Regions from separate parts of the Desulfurispora sp. genome, predicted to be linked through region 2. Evidence: riboswitches for the same ligand, from Rfam matches in the RefSeq annotation. Region 2 holds a riboswitch; the other holds the start of a gene.

Region 1 (3,385 bases), on a different contig from region 2:
GCAGGCCGCAATCCTTAATGCCCGCCAGCAGTTCCTGCTTTTCAGGCAGCAGCACCGCCCCGCTGCGCTGCAGCAAACTGGCATGACCAATGATGGCGGTAAGTGGACTGTTCAGCTCATGCGCCACCCCGGCGGCAATCTCCCCCAGCGCCGCCAGGCGGGCCGAATGCACCAGGCGGGACTGCAGCTGCACCTGCCGGGTGACATCGCGTATGGTCAGCACCACTTCCTGCCCTCCGGCCTCTTTTTCTTCGACACCAGTCACCGGGGATACGGCCAGTTCCCAGACCATCTCCCCCGGCCAGTGCACCCGCTGCCGCACCGTCCGGCCGGTAGCCCGCACCCGGGCCACCGGACAGCCCCCCTCCAACCCGGCCGGCCAGAAACACACCTGCTCCCCCCGGCCGGGAAAATGCCGGCGCATGCGCTCATAGGCCGCGTTGCAGCGCACCACCCGGCACTGCCCGTCCAGCACCAGCAGAGCGTCGGCCACCGCCCGGCAGGTAGCCACCCAGGCCTGGCGCAGATGGCTTTCCCGCTGGAAAAGGCGGCTGTTTTCCAGACAAACCGCCAGGTGATCGGCCAGCAGCTGCAGCAGAAGCACATCCTCCCGGTCAAAGGCCTGCTTTTGCCGGCTGCCCAGATTGAGCGTGCCGATCACCTGTCCCTGCAGGGCCAGGGGCACCACCACGGCCGACCGGATCCCCAGGCGGGCCAGATCGGCGTCCTCCCGGTAAGCCCCGCCCACGGCGGTAATATCCCGCCGCAGCACCGGCCGCCCTTCCCGCACCACCCGGCCGGGCACACTGTCCGCCAGTTCCAGCACGGTTCCTTCGGCCAGCAGGGTCTGCCCGGCCGGCAGCCCGGCCTTGATCACCAGCCGTCCTTCCTCTAAAAGGCAAAAACTGAGCAAATCATGGGGCACCATTTGCCCCAGGCGCAGGGCCACCTCTTTGACCATGTCCTGAAAGGACATCTGCACAGTAATACTGCGGGAAAGACCTCCCGCCGCCTCCAGCTGCACATTGCGCCGCCGGGCCTGGCGGGCCAGACGCCGGGCCAGCTGAAAGCTCTCCTGCCAGCGCTCTTTCAAGCGCACCGCCCGGCTGTACAGGCGGGCGTTTTCCAAGATCAGGGCCAGCTGGTCGGCCACCTGCTGCAAAAAGGCCTCGTCATCCCGGTTATACATGCCTGGCCGGCAGCTGCCCAGGTTGAGCGTCCCCAGCACCCGCTCCCGCACCACCAGCGGCACAATCACCACCGCCCGGATGCCCAGCACGGCCAGGTCCCCGCTTTCGGCATAGCCGGGCGGCAGCTGCACATCCTCCACCCGCAGAGCGCGCCGGTTTTCAATCACCCGCCAGGGCAGGGAATCGGCCCGGTCCAGCACCCAGCCCTCATACAGCACCGGAGTGTTGCGGGGCACACCGCTGTGAATCACCAGCCGCCCCTGCTGCAGCAAACAAAAACTGAGCAGATCATAGCTGACCACCTGCCTGAGCCGCCCGGTTACACTGTCCAGCAGTTCGGTGAAGGGGGTATTCACGGTCACCGAACGGGCAATCTGGCAGATAATCTCCAGCTGCAGATTGCGCCGCAGCAATTGTTCCACCAGGGACTGGTTTAACAATCTGTATCACCTTTTTCCAGCTTCACCTTAATCTCCGAATACCTGATTATGTTAAATCATATCAAAATTACCTTCAACCTTCCAGCCAAAACGCTCAATTTTGGTTATTGCAATAATTATCTGACACGAAGTATAATTTAGACACAAGGGCATATTAATGGTGGATGAAGCAGGCAGGAGAGTTCCCCTGGCTGGGGAACGCCGAAGAAGCAAGCCGGCATCACAGGGGATGGTGCCCGTGAAACTTTCAGGCCAGCCTACTGCCGCTGACACCCCTCTGGAGAGCTCCCTGCCCGGTTGCGGCGCGGGACACCGAAGGAGTAAATCTCTCAGGTAAAAGGACAGAGCCATTACCCCACCGGGGAAGGCTCTGTTTTTTATTTGCCCCGCCCAGACCCGGCAAAATATTGGGGAGGTGAATAAGGGTAAGCTACCGGGATACCCCCCCATTGCCGAATTTTTTATTGTTTTTATTTCATCAACCAGTACACTGAAGAAAAAGGGGGAACATTGAACACATGGACAAAATCATGGCCTTTCTGGACAAGGCCGGCAGCATCGTCTGGGGGCCGCCCATGCTGGTGCTGCTGGTGGGGACAGGCCTCTTCCTCACCCTGCGCCTGGGCTTCTACAGCTTCACCGCGTTGCCTTACGCCTTAAAACTGGCCTTCTCCCGCCACCAGGATCAGAAGTCCCAGGGCGATGTCAGCCACTTCCAGGCCCTGATGACCGCCCTGGCCGCCACCATCGGCACGGGTAACATCGCCGGCGTGGCCACCGCCGTGGCCCTGGGCGGGCCGGGCGCGGTGTTCTGGATGTGGGTCACCGCCCTGGTGGGTCTGGCCACCAAGTATTCCGAGGCTATCTTAGCCGTCAAATACCGGGTAGTGGATGAAAACGGCGAAATGGCCGGCGGCCCCATGTACTTCATCGCCCGGGGCATGGGTTTAAAATGGCTGGGGGCCCTCTTTGCTTTGTTTGGAGCCATAGCCGGCTTTGGCATTGGCAACATGGTGCAGTCCAACTCGGTGGCCGAAGCCATGCACGGCACCTTTGGCCTGCCCATGTGGATCACCGGCCTGGTGCTGGCCGTGTTCACCGCCCTGGTAATCATCGGCGGGATCAAGAGCATCGGCCGGGTTACCGGTTTTCTGGTGCCCATTATGGCGGTTTTCTACATTGCCGGCGGACTGATTATTATCATCATGAACATTAACCTTTTGCCCGCAGCCATTGCTCTGATTCTCAAAGCGGCCTTTACCGGCCAAGCCGCCGCCGGCGGTTTTGCCGGCGCCACAGTAATGATGGCGCTGCGCTACGGAGTGGCCCGGGGCGTCTTCTCCAACGAGGCCGGCCTGGGCAGCGCGCCCATTGCCGCCGCCGCGGCCAGGACCGACCACCCCGGCCGGCAGGCCCTGGTCTCCATGACCGGTACCTTCCTGGACACCATTGTGGTTTGCTCCATCACCGGCCTGGTGCTGGCCATCACCAATGTCTGGTCCTCGGGCGAAACCGGGGCCAAGCTCACCACCCTGGCCTTTGAAACCGGCCTGCCCGGCGTGGGCAAATATATTGTGGCCATTGGCATCATCCTGTTCGCCTATTCCACTGTGCTGGGCTGGGCCTATTACGGCGAAAAGTGCGCCCAGTATCTGCTGGGCAGCCGGGTGCTCCTGCCCTATCGCTGGCTGTGGGTGATTGCGGTCTTTGTGGGCACCACGGTCAAGCTGCCCCTGGTGTGGAACCTGGCCGACG
Region 2 (3,385 bases):
AGAGGCGGAATGTAGTGATCGTAGGCGCCGGCGCCCAGAAAACAGGGCCGGGTGCCGGCGGGTGTGTTCTTGTCGGCCAGGGCGGCCAGTTCGCGCTGCAACTGCAGCGGATCGCGCCGCTCCTCCAGCTGCAGTTCTCCCTGGATTTTCAGCTGCTCCGGAATATCGGCAAAAAGTTCGTCCAGGCTGCTCAGGCCCAGTTCGGCCAGCATTTGCTGCTGCACCCGGGGCGGGTTGGGGACATACATGGCCTTTACCCCCTTCGCTTATTCCTGTTCCCGGCAAAAGGCTTCGTACCCGGCGGCATCCATAAGTTCGTTCAGTTCGGCGGGGTTTTCCAGCCGCAGGCAGGCAATCCAGGCCCCGTAGGGGTCGCTGTTTAATAGCTGGGGCTGGCCTTCCAGCTCGCTGTTCACCTGCTCCACCGTGCCGCTCACCGGCGTGTGCATGTCGGCCACGGCTTTAACCGATTCGATAACGCCGATGACCTCGTTGGCGGCAAAGCTACTGCCCACGGCCGGCAGTTCCACGTAGACCACGTCGCCCAGGTGGTGCTGGGCGTGGTCGGTGATGCCGATGTAGGCCAGATCGCCTTCCACCCGCACCCATTCGTGTTCGCGGGAGTAGTACAGTCCTTCTTTTACTTGCATGGGGGATTCCTCCTTGCTTTTGTAATGGTATGTATTGCTGCCACGCTGATACGGGCGATTGATAGCGACTGCGCATCCCGTGCTCGCCCGAACGGCGCACCGGGCAGCAGCAGCGGCTCGGCCGCGGGCGGCAATCGCTACCGGTGAGGATGTGCAACGCTCGCCCGAACGGCGCACTGTAGCGAGGTTGTAACATTTTCCTGGCGCGCATGTGCAAAAGCGAGCCCGTGGCGTAGCACCGGCGAACGACACTCAGCGCAGCGACGGTTACGAGACCGGAGGGCCGGACATGGATGTCCGGCCCAGCCCCAGTTGAGCCAGGATGGCGAATCTGGGGCGGTCCGGTCGAGTCCGTCGCCAGCCGTAGTGCCGTCCGGTGCGGAGCGATCGGGCGAGCGTTGCACATGCGCACCCGGAGACAGCAACAAATACTACTTCCCCCGCCGGTTAAAGGGCGGCAGGAAAATGCCCCGCTCCAGGCGGGCCTTGATGCCACGGCCGCGCACCACAATTTCCAGCGTCTCGCCCGGCCGGTCGCACTCGCTCTCCACCAGGGCCAGAGCGATGAATTTGTCCAGGGTGGGCGCATAGCCCCCGCTGGTAACGCGGCCCACTTCGAGCCCCTGGCAGCGCACCGGGTAACCGGCGCGGGGGATGCCCTTTTCCAGCGTGACCAGTTCTACCAGCCGCCGCGCCGGTCCGGCCGCTTTTTCGGCCTGCAGGGCGGCCCGGCCGATAAAGTCGCCCTTGTCCAGCTTGACAAAGTATCCCAGCCCGGCCTCAAGGGGCGTAATATCCGGTCCCAGTTCGTGGCCGTACAGGGGCAGTTTGACCTCCAGGCGCAGGGTGTCCCGTGCCCCCAGGCCGGCCGGCACCACAGCCTCGCCCCCGGCGGCCAGCAGCGCTTCCCACAGGGCAGCAGCCTTTTCCGGCGCCACATAGAGCTCAAAGCCGGGCTCACCGGTGTAACCGGTGCGCGAGAGCAAACAGGGGATGCCCGCTACCATTGCCTGCGGGTAAAACCAGTAGTATTTCAAAGCGGCCAGGTCTTTGTCCGTCAGGGGCTGCAGGATTTTTTCCGCCCGCGGACCCTGCAGGGCCAGCTGGGCGTACTGGTTCGACATATCCCGGATTTGCACCCCGGGACGGGCGTGTTGCTCCAGCCAGGCCAAATCCTTGGCCGTGTTGGCCGCGTTGACCACCAGCAAATACTCCTCCGGCCCCAGCTTGTAAATTAGTATGTCGTCCACCACACCGCCGTCTTCATAACACAAAAGCGAATAGCAGATCTGCCCCCGGGCCAGGCGGGCCACATCGTTGGTGGTCATGTACTGCAAAAACTCCCCGGCCTGCGGCCCGCTGACCATGATCTCGCCCATATGGGAAACGTCGAACAGGCCGGCCTTCTCCCGCACCATTCTGTGCTCGTGAATAATGCCGCTGTACTCCACCGGCAAAAGCCAGCCGGCAAAGTCCACCATTTTGCCGCCGTGCTTGAGGTGCATGTCGTAAAGGGGGGTTTTTCTGGCTTCCGGCATCATTATTACTCCCTTCCAAAACGCTACTAACCTTTATTGCGCTACTGGTATCCATACGCGTGCGGCTGGCAATAAAATCGCAGTTTTCCATCTGGTGTTAGTTTATCCCTTTCTCTCCCCTTAACTCCTCCGGCCAACCCCCATATCCCACCTCCACCCGCACTTTCTGCATCGTCCGCCTTCCTGCCGCCACCTGGCCGGCTGTGCTGTCTGAATGCCGCAAAAAATAAAACAGAGCAAAGGCAATCCACTGTTGCCTTTGCTCTGTTGATCTACCTGAGAGATTCACCCTTTTGCCACTGTGCCTCGCCCGGCAACACCCTGCTCCCACGGATCTGGCACGCTGCAAAAGCGTTTGCTCCTTCGGCGCCGCCCGGAGCGGCTTTCCAGAGCTGTGTCGGCAGGCGATCCTTTTACCTGAAAGTTTCTCCGCCGCCCCGGCCGGGCGCGGATTACATCTTCGGTCCGGGCGCCAGGCACCCGCTTCTCTCGCCTGCTTCATTCACCTGCTTTATTCAGTTGAGCGCAGGGTTTATCCCTGCCGGTGTTGCCCTCATGTTAGCACAGAAGATTGTTACCCGTCAATATATTTCTAAATATTTTGCAATTACCATAATGCACCGGCTACCTGCACCAATGGAGGTACGCTTGCCCGGCCCGGCCGCCAGCGCTTTGTCCCGAACGACAGCAAAAATTATTTGCCCCCCTGCTGTATTTTGGCCCAGGAGTCTTTTAAGGAAACGCTGCGGTTGAACACCGGGCAGCCCGGGCGGCTGTCCGGATCTACACAGAAAAAGCCGTGGCGCAGGAACTGGTAGTGGCTGCCCGGCGCGGCCTGCTGCGCCGCGGGCTCCAACAGGCAGTTTTCCAGCACCTCCAGCGAACGGGGATTTAATGCGGCGGTGAAGTCGCCCTCGGCCACCTCTTCCGGGTTTTCCTGCGTGAACAGGTGATCATACAGGCGCACTTCGGCGGGCACCGCGTGGACGGCGGACACCCAGTGCAGCGTGCCCTTCACCTTGCGGGCATCGGCCTGGGGCGTGCCGCTTTTGGTTTCCGGGTCGTAAGTGCAGCGCAGCTCGATAATTTCCCCCGTGGCCTGGTCCTTGATCACCTGATCGCATTTGATGATGTAGGCGTGTTTTAAGCGCACTTCCCGGCCGGGGGCCAGGCGGAAGAACTTTTTGGGCGGATCTT

What was found. Region 2 has a riboswitch for glycine ahead of gcvT (glycine cleavage system aminomethyltransferase GcvT). Riboswitches for the same ligand answer to the same signal wherever they lie in the genome.
Region 1: linked by a shared signal. The riboswitch ahead of ACUVTU_RS12160 (alanine/glycine:cation symporter family protein) and the one ahead of gcvT (glycine cleavage system aminomethyltransferase GcvT) in region 2 are both predicted to bind glycine.

Annotation. Positions count from the first base shown of each region.
Region 1 is NZ_JBRAJI010000057.1:9,045-12,429, forward strand. Features, by position in the region: gene ACUVTU_RS12155 (GAF domain-containing protein) at 1-1,630, opposite strand, end outside; glycine riboswitch at 1,898-1,985, shown strand; gene ACUVTU_RS12160 (alanine/glycine:cation symporter family protein) at 2,149-3,385, shown strand, end outside.
Region 2 is NZ_JBRAJI010000027.1:26,718-30,102, reverse strand. Features, by position in the region: gene gcvPA (aminomethyl-transferring glycine dehydrogenase subunit GcvPA) at 1-248, opposite strand, end outside; gene gcvH (glycine cleavage system protein GcvH) at 267-650, opposite strand; gene gcvT (glycine cleavage system aminomethyltransferase GcvT) at 1,082-2,188, opposite strand; glycine riboswitch at 2,584-2,690, opposite strand; gene ACUVTU_RS08450 (glutamine--tRNA ligase/YqeY domain fusion protein) at 2,883-3,385, opposite strand, start outside.